Regions from separate parts of the Brevibacterium koreense genome, predicted to be linked through region 1. Evidence: predicted binding sites of a transcription regulator. Region 1 holds the regulator's gene; the other holds the start of a gene.
The links. The regulator HrcA, encoded in region 1, represses chaperone genes, less so after heat shock. The targets are predictions, from matches to a motif close to TTNGCACTCGNNNNNNNCGAGTGCNAA.
Positions count from the first base shown of each region.

Region 2: a site for HrcA is predicted at 5,515-5,541, ahead of groL (chaperonin GroEL). Genes of this name have one in related genera too.

Region 1 is NZ_CP158281.1:1,982,975-1,990,647, reverse strand. Features, by position in the region: gene lepA (translation elongation factor 4) at 1-1,756, shown strand, start outside; gene hemW (radical SAM family heme chaperone HemW) at 1,757-2,989, shown strand; gene AAFP32_RS09255 (DUF4870 domain-containing protein) at 3,098-3,820, opposite strand; gene AAFP32_RS09250 (DUF3097 domain-containing protein) at 3,960-4,823, opposite strand; gene hrcA (heat-inducible transcriptional repressor HrcA) at 4,965-6,035, shown strand; gene dnaJ (molecular chaperone DnaJ) at 6,139-7,254, shown strand; gene AAFP32_RS09235 (16S rRNA (uracil(1498)-N(3))-methyltransferase) at 7,251-7,673, shown strand, end outside.
Region 2 is NZ_CP158281.1:3,013,952-3,021,624, reverse strand. Features, by position in the region: gene AAFP32_RS13855 (threonine/serine exporter family protein) at 1-743, shown strand, start outside; gene AAFP32_RS13850 (uracil-DNA glycosylase) at 756-1,457, opposite strand; gene AAFP32_RS13845 (aldehyde dehydrogenase family protein) at 1,701-3,167, shown strand; gene AAFP32_RS13840 (DUF3263 domain-containing protein) at 3,438-3,704, shown strand; gene AAFP32_RS13835 (LytR C-terminal domain-containing protein) at 3,707-4,342, shown strand; gene AAFP32_RS13830 (cold-shock protein) at 4,691-4,894, shown strand; gene groL (chaperonin GroEL) at 5,698-7,335, shown strand; gene AAFP32_RS13820 (hypothetical protein) at 7,502-7,673, shown strand, end outside.

The DNA of each region.
Region 1 (7,673 bases):
GGCCGACCGGATGCTTCAGGTTACCGGGGCGGTACAGCCGCGCGATATGCGAGCTCAGTACCTCGACCGGATGGACATCGAACGCGAACGCGGAATTACGATCAAATCCCAGGCAGTGCGCATGGCCTGGGAGAACGAGGGTGCTCCCTATGCACTCAACATGATCGACACTCCAGGCCACGTCGACTTCAGCTATGAGGTCTCCCGGTCGCTTGCCGCGTGCGAGGGCGCTCTGCTTCTCGTCGACGCCGCACAGGGCATCGAAGCCCAGACTCTGGCCAACCTCTACATGGCCATGGAGAACGACCTCGCGATCATTCCCGTGCTCAACAAGATCGACCTCCCCGCTGCACAGCCTGAGAAGTACGCGGAGGAGCTGGCCAACCTCATCGGCTGTGAACCAGAAGACTGCCTGCTGGTGTCGGGGAAGACCGGCGAGGGCGTCGACGCGGTCCTTGATCGCATCATCTCCGACATTCCTGCTCCAGTCGGCGACGCCGAGGCGCCGGCACGAGCCATGATCTTCGACTCCGTCTACGACACGTACAGGGGCGTCGTGACGTATGTCCGCCTCGTCGACGGTGCACTGCATCCTCGCGAGAAGCTGACGATGATGTCGACAGGCAGCACTCACGAACTCCTCGAGATCGGAGTCTCCTCACCGGAGCCGAACGCCACGAAGGGACTGGGCGTCGGCGAGGTCGGATACCTCATCACCGGCGTCAAAGACGTCCGCCTGTCCAAGGTCGGCGACACGGTCACTCTGAACTCTGCACCGGCCACGCAGGCACTCGAAGGCTACAAGGAACCCAAGCCCATGGTGTATTCCGGGCTCTTCCCGATCGATGGATCGGACTACCCGGTGCTGCGCGATGCGCTCGACAAGCTCAAGCTCAACGACGCATCGCTGGCCTACGAGCCGGAGACCTCGACGGCACTGGGCTTCGGCTTCCGCTGCGGCTTCCTGGGGCTCCTCCACCTGGAGGTCCTGCGGGACCGCCTCGAACGCGAATACGACCTTGACCTCATCTCCACCGCACCCAGCGTGATCTATGACGTCACGATGGAAGACGGGACGGAGATGGAGGTCACGAACCCGAGCGAGTATCCGACGGGCAAGATCAAAGAGGTCCGCGAACCGATGGTTCGCGCCACCATTCTCACCCCGAGTGATTACATCGGCGCGGTGATGGAACTGTGCCAGACACGTCGCGGCAACCTTCTGGGCATGGACTACCTGTCCTCGGACCGGGTAGAGATCCGCTACCGACTACCCCTGGCCGAGATCGTGTTCGACTTCTTCGACCAGCTGAAGTCCAAGACCAAGGGCTACGCCACACTCGACTACTCCGATGACGGTGAAGACGCAGCGGATCTGGTCAAGGTCGACATCCTGCTCCACGGTGACCAGGTCGACGCCTTCTCTGCGATCGTCCATCGCGACAACTCCTACTCCTACGGTGTGGCCATGGCTGGCAAACTGCGCAAGCTGATCCCGCGCCAGCAGTTCGAGGTGCCGATCCAGGCCGCCATCGGTTCGCGTATCATCGCTCGTGAGACCATCCGCGCCATTCGCAAGGATGTGCTGAGCAAGTGCTATGGCGGCGACATCAGCCGTAAGCGCAAGCTGCTGGAGAAACAGAAGGAAGGCAAGAAACGGATGAAGGTCGTCGGCAACGTCGAGGTCCCACAGGAGGCCTTCATCGCTGCGCTGTCCTCTGATGATCCGGAGCCCAAGAAGGAATCCAAGAAGTAAGTGCCCGCACAACCGACTGGTGAGACTCCACCGCGTGACGGTTCGCTGCCGGCCTCGGCCGGGATCGGCGCGGCCGCTCGCGGGCTGAGCCTGTACGTTCACGTCCCGTACTGTCGGGTCCGCTGCGGCTACTGCGACTTCAACACCTATACCGCAGAGGATCTGGGGCCCGGAGCCTCCCGCGACGACTACCGCAGCAATCTTGCCCGCGAGCTTGATCTGTCGACTCGTGTCCTCGCCGAGACGGGTGGCGCCGACCGCAGAGTGACGACGATCTTCTTCGGCGGGGGCACCCCGACGATGTTGGCCGCCGAGGTGCTGGCCGGGGTGATGGATGACATCCGTGCCCGCTTCCATTTGGCTCCGGACGTCGAAGTCACGACCGAAGCGAACCCCGACACATTGGATCCGACCTATATTGCGACCTTGGCAGGCGCCGGGTTCACCCGGATCTCTTTGGGTATGCAGTCAGCTGTGCCTCATGTGCTCGCGACCCTGGATCGCACACACGACCCGGAGAAGATTCCGGATGTGGCGAAGTGGATCAAAGAGGCCGGCCTGGAACTCAGCCTTGACCTCATCTATGGGACCCCGGGGGAGTCCATCGACGATTGGCGCAGGTCGCTGGATGTGGCGCTGAGCAACGACGTCGATCACATCTCCGCCTATTCGCTCATCGTTGAGCCCGGCACGAAGATGGGGGCAATGGTTCGCCGTGGCGAACTGCCGATGCCAGACGAAGACGACCTGGCCGACAAGTACGAGATCGCAGATGCCGCCATGGAGGCCGCCGGGCTGCACTGGTACGAGGTCAGCAACTGGTCAACCTCAGCAGAGACCCGTTGCGACCACAACATGGCCTACTGGCGCAATGCCGATTGGTGGGGCTTCGGCCCCGGAGCCCATTCGCACATCGGTGGAGTGCGGTTCTGGAACGCCAAACATCCCCGTGCCTGGTCCGACCGGCTGCTGGCAGGTGAGTCACCTGCCATCGGACGTGAGGTGCTGGAGGAATCAACCCAGGAGATCGAGAGGGTCATGCTCGCAGCTCGAATCGATTCGGAACTGCCTCTGGACTCACTGAGTCCAGGCAGCGACAGTGCGATCGAAGGATTCGTCAAGCAGGGACTTCTCGATGGTGACGCCGTGGACGAAGGCCGCTTCGCGCCCACGCTGCAGGGCCGGCTGATGGCTGACTACATGGTCCGCATCCTCACGGACTACGTGGACTGAACCGAGACAAGGTCAACTGAAACGAGTGCGGAGAAGCCGCTGTCATCTGATGTGATGACAGCGGCTTCTCCGCACCGGTAAGACGGTCAGGTCAGGTGACGGGTCTGATCACTTCACGAAGTTGAACACGAGCGGGAACTGATAACCCTCTCCCTTGCTCCCGGCCACAGCGGCGATGATGTAGAGCACCGTGTAGAGAAGTGGGACGAGGAACGCCAAGAAATAGACGAAGAAGCCGAGGCCAAAGGTGACTAGCGCGAGGATGAGGGCGATGACCATGAACACAATGACAGCCGCGAAGGTGGCGATGGCATTGGTGATCATGGCGTTGAGGCCCTGCCGCGAATGTTCGCGCACGTAAGGCGATTCGTCCTTCTTCACGAGGAACATGATGAGGGGAAGGAACCCGACGAATATTGAACCGATGTGAGTCCATAGCACCGTGGTCCTCTCGCTCTCACTGGCCTGCCAGAACATCTCGGAACCGGGACCGTAGGCGTTCTCGGGCAGCATCTGCGAGTTGAACATGGCCGGATTGCCGACTGGCTGCGCTGGACCGTAGCTATAGGGCTGCTGACCGTAGGGCTGCTGGGCATACTGCTGCTGGCCGCTGTAGGCCTGCTGCGAACCGTAATCAGCCTGTTGCTGTTGCGAGGCATAGCCCTGCTGCTGTGAACCGTAGTTCTGCTGAGCAGGGTTTGGCTGCTGTGAACCGTAGCTATGGTTCTGCTGGCTGTAAGGCTGTTGGGGTCCAGAGGCCTGAGAATAGTTGGGCGGCATGGGACGCGACTGGTCAGAGCCGTTGTTCGGCTGCTGGGGGTTGTATGACATGCGGGTCCTTTCAGAGCTTCTGGCCAATCACACTATCGGAAATGCCGCGGCCCCGAAGTGAGGAAAGCCCGAATCCTGTACCAGATCGATCACAATCGGCCGAGGTCACAATTGGTCGAGGTCACAATCAGCCGAGGTCTCAGCCGACGGTGACGAAGTCAATGAGCTCTTCGACTCGCCCCGAGAGCGTGGGTTCGACGTCGGCGATGGTGCTGACCTTGCCCAGAATGCGCACCCACCCTCGCGCCACGTCCCTGTGGTCGGCGTGCGGCCAACCGATGCGAGCCAGGATTCCAGTCTTCCAATCTTCGCCACGGGGGACGACCGGCCATTCCCTGATGCCTACGGCATGAGGCTTGACGGCCTGCCAGATGTCGACGTAGGGGTGACCGATGATGTGGACGACGTCTCGATAGCGCGGATCACCACGCACCGCCTCGGCGATCTTAGACTCTTTGGTGCCGGACACGAGGTGGTCGGCGAGGACACCGACGCGGTGGTCCTTGTCCGGACCGAACGCCGCGAGCTTGTCGGCGACATCGTCCAAGCCACCCAGCGGTTCGACGACGACGCCCTCAATGCGCAGATCGTCGCCCCAGATCTTCTCAACCAATTCGGCATCATGTTTGCCTTCAACCCAGATGCGGGATCCGCGGGCCACTCGGGCCCGGGCATTGCCGACTGCGCGTGAGCCCGAAGCTGTGCGACTGGGAGCCGATTTCTTCTTGGCCGGCAGCGTGATGTCGACGGGTTTGCCCTCAAGCAGGAAGCCAGGGCCCAGGGGGAATGCTCGGACTTTTCCGGCCCGGTCCTCAAGATTGACGACGACTCCGGCGGTTGTCTTTTCGGCGCCGACGACGGCGCCGACATACCCGCTCATCGCGTCCTCGAGAACCATTCCCAGCCCCAGCTCAACAGGTGTGGACTTCGTGGGCCGGTGCGAGGAGGGTGAGGAGCCTGCCAGTACATCGGGCCCGTAGCGATCAAAGGTATTCACGGTCAACTACCCTAATCAAGGACTCGGTCCGATGGGCGGTGACCCGCTGGGGCAGGGCCGAAAGTGAATTCGGAATCCAAGAAGCGTAGAATTGGCACTCACAGCAGATGAGTGCCAAATGAGGTGCCGAAGGCAGGGAGGAGACGAATGAACGACAGCAGGCGAGCACAGGTTCTGCGTGCGATCGTCGAAGACTTCGTCGCCACCAATGAACCGGTCGGGTCGAAGGCCATCGTTTCGCGCCACACCCTCGGCGTCTCTCCGGCCACGATTCGCAATGACATGGCCCACCTTGAGCAGGAGGGCTACATTGCGCAGCCCCATACCTCGGCCGGTCGTATTCCGACTGACCTCGGCTACCGGATGTTCGTTGATCGCATCGATGACTTCAAACCGCTCACACACGCTGAGCGGCGTGCGATCTTCCAGCTCATCGATGGCAACGGTGACCTCGATGACATGCTCGACCGCACGGTGCGTGTACTCTCTGGCCTGACCCACCAGGTGGCGCTGATCCAGTACCCGACCGTCTCGCGTGCCACGATCAAGCACATCGAGGTCGTGGGGCTGGGCCCCAACCGCATCCTCGTCGTCCTCATCACCGATGCAGGGCAGGTCGAACAGAAGATTGTAGTCACGCCGGGGATCGTCGATGACGAGGCGCTGCGCGGAATCCGCGATGAGACCAATGCCGAATTCTCCGGCCAGAAACTGTCGTCGGTGTTGAGTACAACCATGCCCAGTGCTCCGGCTCAGGGCGTGGACGGCACTCAGACAGAACCCGTCGTGGGGGCCAGCCCGGGCGGGACGGACGTCGCTGCAGCGCTGGCGCAGGTCCGCTCCGCCGTCACAGATCTCGTCGTGGCCACGCGTGAAGAGCGCATCATCATGGCCGGCACAGCAAACCTGGCTCGCTCCGGCAGGGAGTTCGGTGAGAAGATGGCATCGATCCTCGAAGCATTCGAAGAGCAGGTCGTACTGCTCAAGCTGCTGACGTCGATGGCTGAGGATCACGAGGAGATCAGCGTTCGGATCGGTCGTGAGAATACTCACGAGTCGTTCAGCTCGACATCCCTCGTAGCCGCCGAATATGGTCATGACGCGGGGTCCTCCGCGCGATTGGCTGTGCTCGGGCCGACCCGGATGGACTATCCGACGACGATCACAGCTGTGCGAGCCGTGGCGAAATACGTCTCCGCTGTCCTCGACCAGGGCTAGATGCACCGACACGAGCGCACAACGCACAGCGCAGACAAGCACCACAGTGCGAATAGGCACGACAACGCGAACAACGCACACCACCAGGGAGAGAGAAGTTTCTGTGGCCGATCACTATGAAGCACTCGGAGTGTCCAAGGACGCTTCAGCGGCTGAAATCAAATCGTCGTACCGAAAGCTGGCCCGGAAGTATCACCCCGATGTGAACCCCGGACACGAGGACGAATTCAAGGCCATTTCCCTTGCTTACGACGTCCTCTCCGATTCAGAAAAGCGCCGGAACTACGACATGGGCGGCGGCGAGAACGGACAGGGCGTCCCTGCCGGCGGCGGCTTCGGCGGCTTCGGTGACATCTTCGAGACCTTCTTCGGTGGGGGAGCCGGCTCGGCCGGTGGCCCGATGCCGCGCACACAGCGCGGCAAGGACGCACTCGTCGGGGTCAACATCGACCTCGAGACCGCAGCGTTCGGTGGCAACATCGACCTCGATGTCACCACTGCCGTCGTCTGTGACACCTGTTCCGGTGCCGGAACTCAGCAGGGTACATCGGTTGAGACATGTTCCCTGTGCCATGGTGCCGGCAGCGTCCAGCGCATGACCCGGACACTGCTGGGTCAGATGGTGACGAACCAGACGTGCAACTCCTGCCATGGCTTCGGCACCGTCATTCCCAGCCCCTGCCTCAACTGCCAGGGTGACGGTCGCGTCCGCAAACAGCGGACGATGAAGATCCGCATCCCCGCCGGAGTCTCTGACGGAACGCGCATCCAGCTCTCTTCGCAGGGCGAAGTGGGCCCCGGCGGCGGTCCTGCCGGCGACCTCTTCGTCGAGGTCATGGTTGGCCGCCACGAAGTCTTCCAACGCGACGGTGACAACCTGCGCGCCTCCGTCTCCGTGCCGATGACCGCAGCTGCCCTGGGTGCTTCGATACCCTTCGACACCTTCGATGGCTCGCAGGAACTTTCGATCGAAGCCGGCATCCAGTCGGGCACCGTCGTCAAGCTTCCCGGACTCGGTGCCACCCGCCTGCGTTCGGAGACCCGCGGCGACCTCCTCATCACGGTCGACGTGATGACCCCGGACAAACTAGACGATGAGCAGAAGGACCTGCTGTCCCAGTTGGCGACGCTGCGTGAGGAGGAGACCCCACGCGCTCAGATCACCACCCAGAACCGAGGCATGTTCTCCCGCATGCGTGAGAGATTCGCCGGTCGGTGAGTCTTCCCGTCTTCTTCTCGACCCAGGTCGCCGAGGCGGCCGCTGGTCACGTGCTCACTTTCGGTGAGGACGTGGCCGGGCATGCGGTCCGAGTCCGCAGGCTCGGACCCGGGGACGATCTCGAAGTTGTCGACGGTTGCGGCACCCGCGTGCGCGGAACGGTCTCGAGCGCCTCGGCGAACGAACTGGGACTTCACATCGCATCGGTGTCACACACCGACCAGTTCCAACCGCGGTTGGTCCTGGTGCAGGCACTGGCCAAAAGCGATCGCGATCTCCAGGCGATCGAAGCCGCCACAGAGATCGGAGTCGACGAGGTTGTCCCCTGGGCCGCTGAGCGCTCGATCGCCGATTGGCCCGCGAAGAAGCGCGAGAAGCTCGCAGCCAAGTGGGACAACGTCCTGCGCGCGGCATCCCTG
Region 2 (7,673 bases), 1.0 Mb from region 1:
TCGTGGCGGCCGGAATCGTCCTGCTGCTGCCCACTCAGTCGCTGTATTCGTCCGTCCAAGACGCGCTGACGAACTTCCCGCTCACCGCCGCTGGACGGATGGTGGGAGTGGTTCTTGCCCTGGCCGGCATCATTTCGGGACTGGCACTGGGCGTCGTGTTCGGAGAGGCGATCGGGCTCAGACCGATCGAGGTCCTCGTGCCCAAGACCGATGTGCATGTGATCGCGGCGATCCTGTCGATCGCTGCGGCTTCCCTCGTCGCCATGGCCGGCGCCGTGGGTATGCAGGCGACGCGGCGGTTCATCCTGCCCGCGGCCTTCGTCGGCCTTGCCTCCCATATCACGATGATGTCGCTGAGCATCCTCAACATCGACAACGTCCTCGCCAGTCTGCTGGCGGCCACCGTGGCAGGCTTCCTCTCACGCCCGTTGTCCCTGCGCCTGGGTGCGCCGGCCATCGTGCTCATGATTCCCGCGATATACACACTGCTGCAGGGACTGTCGATCTTCACTGCTGTGTATCAGATTGTCGCCGAATCGGCGACGACATCTTTCGCTGTGGGGCTCTCATCCCTGTTCTCAGCGATCCTCGCCAATGCCGCCCTGGCCGTTGGAGCCGTGCTCGGCAGCTATCTGGCCAGGCCGTTGAAGAACCTCAAAGCCGATGCTGTCGAGAAGACCGCCAAATCCGCGCGCTCGACCGAGTCGACGATGACCGTGGATGCGGTCGAGCCCCGCGACTGAGTCTTGGCACGCTCAGCCCTGGGGCGGGAGGCTCCAATCGATGGGCGCCATGCCCTTGTGCACAAGCAGATCGTTGGTGCGGGAGAACGGCTGGGATCCGAAGAAGCCTCTGCTGGCTGACAGCGGCGACGGGTGTGCGGACTCGATGATCGCGACCTCCGAGCGACCCGACCGCAGCATCGGGGCCAGATTCCTCGCCTCTCGGCCCCATAGGATCGCCACCAGCGGTTGATCCCGGTCGACCAGAGCGGCAATCGCCTGTTCCGTGATGGCCTCCCAGCCGCGCTTGCGGTGGGACGCGGGCTCGCCCGGGGCAACAGTGAGCACCCTATTGAGCAGCATGACGCCCTGCCTTGACCACGCCTGCAGATCACCATGGGCGGCAGGTTCGATGCCCAAGTCGGCGGCGAGCTCCTTGTAGATGTTCTTCAGTGACCGGGGAAGCGGACGCACCTCGGGATCGACGGCGAAGGACAGACCGATCGCATGCCCGGGGGTCGGATAGGGATCCTGTCCGACGATGACTACCTTCACCTCGGCGAGTGGCTCAGCAAAGGCACGGAACACCTTGTCTCCGCTGGGCAGATAACTTCGCCCAGCGGAGACCTCCTCCCGCAGGAAATCGCCCACGTCATGGATGCGATCGGCCTGGTCGGACAGTGCCGTGGCCCAGTCGGAGGACATGATCTTCGTCAGCTCGGCTGTGGACGTCATGCCCGCGATTCTACCGATGGGAAGCATCGTCTCCGATCCGTGACCGACCAGGTATGCGATCAGGCGTGCGGTCACGTGTCGGTCTCGGAGAGTGGCCTGGGCCGAGGTTCGGTGCCGATGTGCACATAACGCAGATGAGGTGTGCATCATCGCCTACCGTCCCGGCATTCTTTTCGGACCCAGACGGACGATATGCTTCTTCGAAGGAGTTCATCGCAGAACTGAGTAGGTGAAAGGATCACAATGTCGCAATTTCCCGAGGCCACGAACTGGAAGCTGTTCATCGGCGGAGAATGGGTCGAAGCCGCCGACGGTGACAGGAAAGACGTCATCACCCCCATCGATCGCAACGTTGTGATCGCCACTGTGGCCAATGGCAAGGAAGCGGACGCCGATCGAGCAGTCAAGGCCGCTCGCAAAGCGTTCCCCGAATGGGCTGCGCTTCCGTTCAAGGAACGCCAGAAGATGCTCATCCGCTGCGCGGACGCACTTGAAGCCGGTTCCGAGGAACTGGCCCAGCTGACCGCGATCGACACTGGCAACGCCATCCGGACACAGGCACGCCCGGAGACGATCATCCTGGCCGACTTGTTCCGTTACATGGGCGGAGTAGCCGGCGAGGTCAAGGGCAACACACTGCCTGCCGGTGACGGACAGCTGCAGTACACGAAGCGAATGCCACTTGGCGTCGTCGCGGGAATCCTGCCGTGGAACTCGCCGCTGATGATCGCCGCTTTCAAGACTCCGGCCGCACTGGCCGCCGGCAACACGATCGTCCTCAAATGCGCCGAGGATGCACCGCTGACAATTCTGAAGATGGCTGAACTGCTCGCCGACATTCTTCCGGCTGGCGTCCTCAACGTCGTCACAGGCAAGGGCTCGGTCATCGGTGAGGCCCTCAACGTCCACCCCGACGTCGATAAGGTCTCGTTCACCGGTTCGACGAATGTCGGCCGCCACGTCGCTGAACTGGCAGGCGGACGTCTCGCTCATGCTTCGATGGAACTCGGCGGCAAGAGCCCGAACATCGTCTTCCCCGACTCCAACGACGATGACACTCTCCAGCAGGTGCTGCTGTCGACCCGCTTCGCACGCCAGGGCCAGTCCTGCACGATGGGCTCACGCCTGTTCCTGCACGAGGACATCTACGATGACTTCCTGGGCAAGCTCGTCGACGCCGTGTCGAAGATGAAGGTCGGTGACCCTCGCAACGAAGACTCCGACATCGGCTGCATCATCAACGAGAAGCAGTTCAACCAGGTGTCTGACTACATCGAGATGGGCAAGTCGATGGACGGCGTTGAGATCGCCTACGACGGAACTGATTCACTTGAGGTCGGTGAACCCGGTTTCTACCACGCTCCCGTCATCTTCTCCAAGGCCAAGAACGAATGGCAGACGAGCCAGGAGGAGATCTTCGGCCCCGTCCTCTCGGTCATTCCCTGGAAGGACGTTGACGAGGTCATCGACATGGCCAATGACAGCGAATTCGGCCTCGCCGCATTCGTCTTCACGAAGAACGTCGATGCCGCACTGACCATGGCCAACCGGATCGAATCCGGCTGGGTCCAGGTCAACCAGGGCGGTGGCCAGCTGGCCGGGCAGTCCTACGGCGGCATGAAGACCTCAGGCTTCGGTCGTGAGGCCTCGCTGGAGGGCATGCTCGAAGGCTTCACCCAGATCAAGCAGGTCAACATCCGCATCCGCTGATCGGTTCTCGTTCGACAGCTCGTCCGTGTAGGACCGCCGGCCGGCACTCTCGACCCACTCCGCTGTGGGCGACTCACGCACCGTGGCTACTCAGCCGCCGTGGAGAGTCACCTGGGGCGGGGTGGGTTGTCTGGGTTTCGGTCGGTAGACGGTGCCGGAAGGGTGGCGACGGCGCGCTGGTAGAGGTCCGACGGCGCGCCGCGAATTTCAGTCCTGTCCTCCGGGCGATAATATAGAGGCAACGATTCTTCCCGAAGGAGCACAACGTCTATGCCGCAGAACCAAGGCGCCCCCGAACTGAGCGAGCTCGAGGTGTCCGTTTTGGAGTTCGAGCGGCGGTGGTGGAAGTACGGTGGAGCCAAGGATCATGCGATTCGTGAACGGTTCGACATGTCAGCCACCAGCTACTTCCAGATCCTCAATTCCCTGCTCGACAACCCTGCCGCTCTTGCCAGTGACCCTATGCTGGTCAAACGCTTACGTCGCATCCGCACTACGCGGCAGAGCGAACGTGCACAAGCCCGCGTCTCGAGGTAGATATGACTGACGAATTCGACGAAATCGAAGCTGGACGACGCAGCGGAGCCCATCGTCAGGACTCCTCGGCACAGTCGAATGTCGGTGCCATCGCACTGGTCATCATCCTCGCTCTGGTTGCCGTTCTGCTGGTGGTCGCGGCCATCAACATCATCACCTCGTCGATGAAGGACCCCGAGTCCAACGTCGCCGATTCTGCCTCCGACAAGACCGCCTCGGCGAGTCCATCGCCCAGTGAGAGTGAAGTCAGCGTCGCTGACTCCTCACTCAAGGTCGATGTTCTCAACGGTTCGGGAGTCTCCGGAGTCGCGAAGAAGTTCTCCGAAGCAGTGGAGGAAAAGGGCTGGGGCATCGGCCAGGTCGGTAACTATTCGACCGGGCTGACCGACTCCACCGTCTACTACTCTGATGAAGCGAACGCCTCGCAGGCGAAGCTGGTCGCCGATGCGCTCGGGATCGAGGCCACCGAAGCGTCGACGGACTTCGACGCCGACATCACTGTCGTCATCTGTTCCGACATCGCCGAGCGCGGACCCGAACCCAGCGGAGGTGGCGCAGATGAGGGCGGTTCAGGCGAAAATGGTTCAGCCGCGGACGGCGCAGATTCCGGCTCGGCCGGTGCCACCGACAACAACTGATGAGCCCAGTGCCGTACTCGCCAGCTGAGCACTTTTGGCGCGGCTGGCGAGGCAGCTGGTGAGACGCGTTTCCCACCAGAAGCTAACCCGCCGAATATGTCCATATAACGAATTGGTAACAGTGTTAAGCGGTCGAGGGACCTGTCCGGCGCTGGGGTAGAGTTGCATCAGCTAGGCAAGCACTGCCCTTGTGTTCTATTCGTGCTTCACCGAGATCATTCTCTAGAGGTCAATGAGAGAAATCGCGGGGTCGGTTGAGTTTTACTAGCTTCCGTTGTCCGCTCTGTGGCCAGACTGGTCGCAATCGGGTGATGGAATATCAATGACACTGCACTGTATGGAGAAGTAATGGCACAAGGTACCGTCAAGTGGTTCAACGCCGAAAAGGGCTATGGATTCATTACCCTGGAAGGCAACAACCAGGACGTGTTCGTTCACTGGAGCGCAATCCAGATGGACGGCTACCGCGCTCTCGAAGAGGGCCAGCAGGTTGAGTTCGAAGTTGGAGAAGGACAAAAGGGTCCTCAGGCGGAATCCGTCACCCTCCTCTGAGACTCACGTACGTAAAGTCTTTTGATCCGCTTCGGCGGGATGGCGGCAGAGGCCCGAATCCTTCCGAGCGGGGAAAGCGCCAAGCAGGCAACTGCTTGGCGCTTTTCAGTTTCATGGAGGCGCGTCTCAAGGAGCTGCGCGTCTCAAGGAGCTGCGCGTTTCAGCGTGCTGCGCATTTCAAGGAGAGGCGAGTCTCAAGGAGCTGCGGACCACGCCCCGCGAGGGGAGAATCAGGGGCTGCGAGCCAGAAGTCGGGTAAGGGACCGATCGAAGTTTCAGGGCTCGACTTGCAAGCGGGGCTTTGAAACGTAGGTAGAGCTGTAGACCATGGCCCGGTCGCGCGTATTTCGCGCACACGGCTCGCCTGCCGCGCGCAACCGGCTCGCACGCTGCACGCGCATGCCTCGCGCACATTTCGTTCACACGGCTCGCCCGCCGCGCGCGCCCGGCTCGCTCCCGCTTCGTTCACACGCCTCACGCCTCACACACACGTCTCGCTCCCGCGATGGGACACGTGCCTCATGCGTCCGCTCCGCGGAACCCGCTGGAGTTTCGCGCTGGGCCGAACCGCGCAATCACGGAGGAGACGGCCGATTCGACTGTCGCGAGCGGACTCAATATTTGCACTCGCATGGTGAGAGTGCTAAATCTAGTAGTGGTGAAAACCGTGGGTTTCTCATCAATCGTCTCGAGAGCGTGGTCCATGTGTGGAATGGAACATGCGGACACATTCTCTGCCGTCGCGGGCGTTGACGATTGCTCTGGAATCCCATTCCACTCCATCAGGGAGGATCTAAGCCACTATGGCAAAGATGATTGCATTCGACGAAGAAGCTCGTCGGGGACTCGAAGCAGGTCTCAACCAGCTTGCGGACGCGGTCAAGGTAACCCTTGGACCACGTGGCCGCAATGTCGTGCTCGAAAAGCAGTGGGGCGCACCCACCATCACCAACGATGGTGTCTCCATTGCCAAGGAGATCGAACTCGAGGAACCTTACGAGAAGATCGGCGCCGAGCTCGTCAAGGAAGTCGCCAAGAAGACGGACGACGTTGCCGGCGACGGCACCACCACCGCTACCGTTTTGGCTCAGGCACTCGTTCGCGAAGGCCTGCGCAATGTTGCAGCCGGAGCTGATCCGCTCAGCCTCAAGCGCGGCATCGAGAAGGCTGTTGAAGCCGTCACAGGTGTCCTGCTCGAGAACGCCATCGACATCGAGACCAAGGAACAGATCGCCGCTACTGCCGGTATCTCCGCTGGAGATCCTGCTATCGGTGAACTGATCGCCGAGGCCATCGACAAGGTCGGCAAGGAAGGCGTCGTCACCGTCGAGGAGTCCAACACATTCGGACTCGAACTCGAACTGACCGAGGGTATGCGCTTCGACAAGGGCTACATCTCCGGTTACTTCGTGACCGACACGGATCGCCAGGAAGCTGTCCTTGAGGATCCTTACATCCTCATCGTCAACTCCAAGATCTCGAACGTGAAGGATCTGCTGCCCGTCCTCGAGAAGGTGCAGCAGTCGAACAAGCCGCTGTTCATCATCGCCGAAGACGTTGAGGGCGAAGCCCTCGCCGTTCTCGTGTTGAACAAGATCCGTGGCACCTTCAAGTCTGTGGCCGTCAAGGCTCCTGGCTTCGGAGATCGCCGCAAGGCTCAGCTTGCCGACATCGCCATCCTCACCGGTGGTCAGGTCGTGTCCGAGGAAGTCGGGCTCAAGCTCGACAACGTGACCACCGAACTGCTGGGCACCGCCCGCAAGGTTGTCATCACCAAGGACGAGACCACCATCGTCGAGGGTGCCGGAGACGCCGAGGAGATCGCAGGTCGGGTCGCACAGATCCGTGCCGAGATCGAGAACTCGGACTCGGACTACGACCGTGAGAAGCTGCAGGAACGTCTGGCCAAGCTGGCCGGCGGCGTTGCAGTCATCAAGGCCGGTGCTGCGACCGAGGTCGAGCTCAAGGAAACCAAGCACCGCATCGAAGATGCAGTGCGCAACGCCAAGGCTGCTGTGGAAGAGGGAATCGTCGCCGGTGGCGGCGTCTCGCTCATCCAGGCGGGCAAGACTGCCTTCGCCACCCTCTCACTCGAGGGTGACGAAGCAACCGGTGCCAACATCGTCAAGGTTGCCATCGAAGCTCCGCTCAAGCAGATCGCCACCAACGCCGGCCTCGAAGCCGGTGTGGTTGCCGACAAGGTCGCCAACCTCGAACCCGGTTTCGGCCTCAACGCCGCAACCGGCGAGTACGAGGACCTGTTGGCTGCTGGCATCAACGATCCGGTCAAGGTGACTCGCTCTGCTCTGCAGAACGCAGCTTCGATCGCCGGTCTGTTCCTGACCACCGAGGCGGTTGTCGCCGACAAGCCTGAGAAGGCTGCCGCAGGTGCTGACGCAGCTGCTGCAGGCATGGACGGAATGGGCGGCATGGGCTTCTGATAAGCCTCTACCGCTCGACGAGCCGTGCCGGTGCCCGAAAGGGTGCCGGCACGGCTCTTTTCGACTCGGCGCTCCTCCCGTACCCTGGATGGCATGACGTTCACCGGCACAGAGTCCTGCGGAAACAGCCCCAAGAACATGTTCGTCGCCCGGTTCGAAGAGAACTTTGTTCAACCGAGATAAACAGGCCCTCGACGAGGTGATTGCTAAGGACTGCGTACTCCAGATCATTGGCAGCGGGGGAGTCGAGACCAGCACGGGGTGCGACGAGGTCGTCGACGCTCTGCTGAAAACCTCAGACGAGGATGCAGTGGCCGGCCATCTCGAGGCCGCCATCA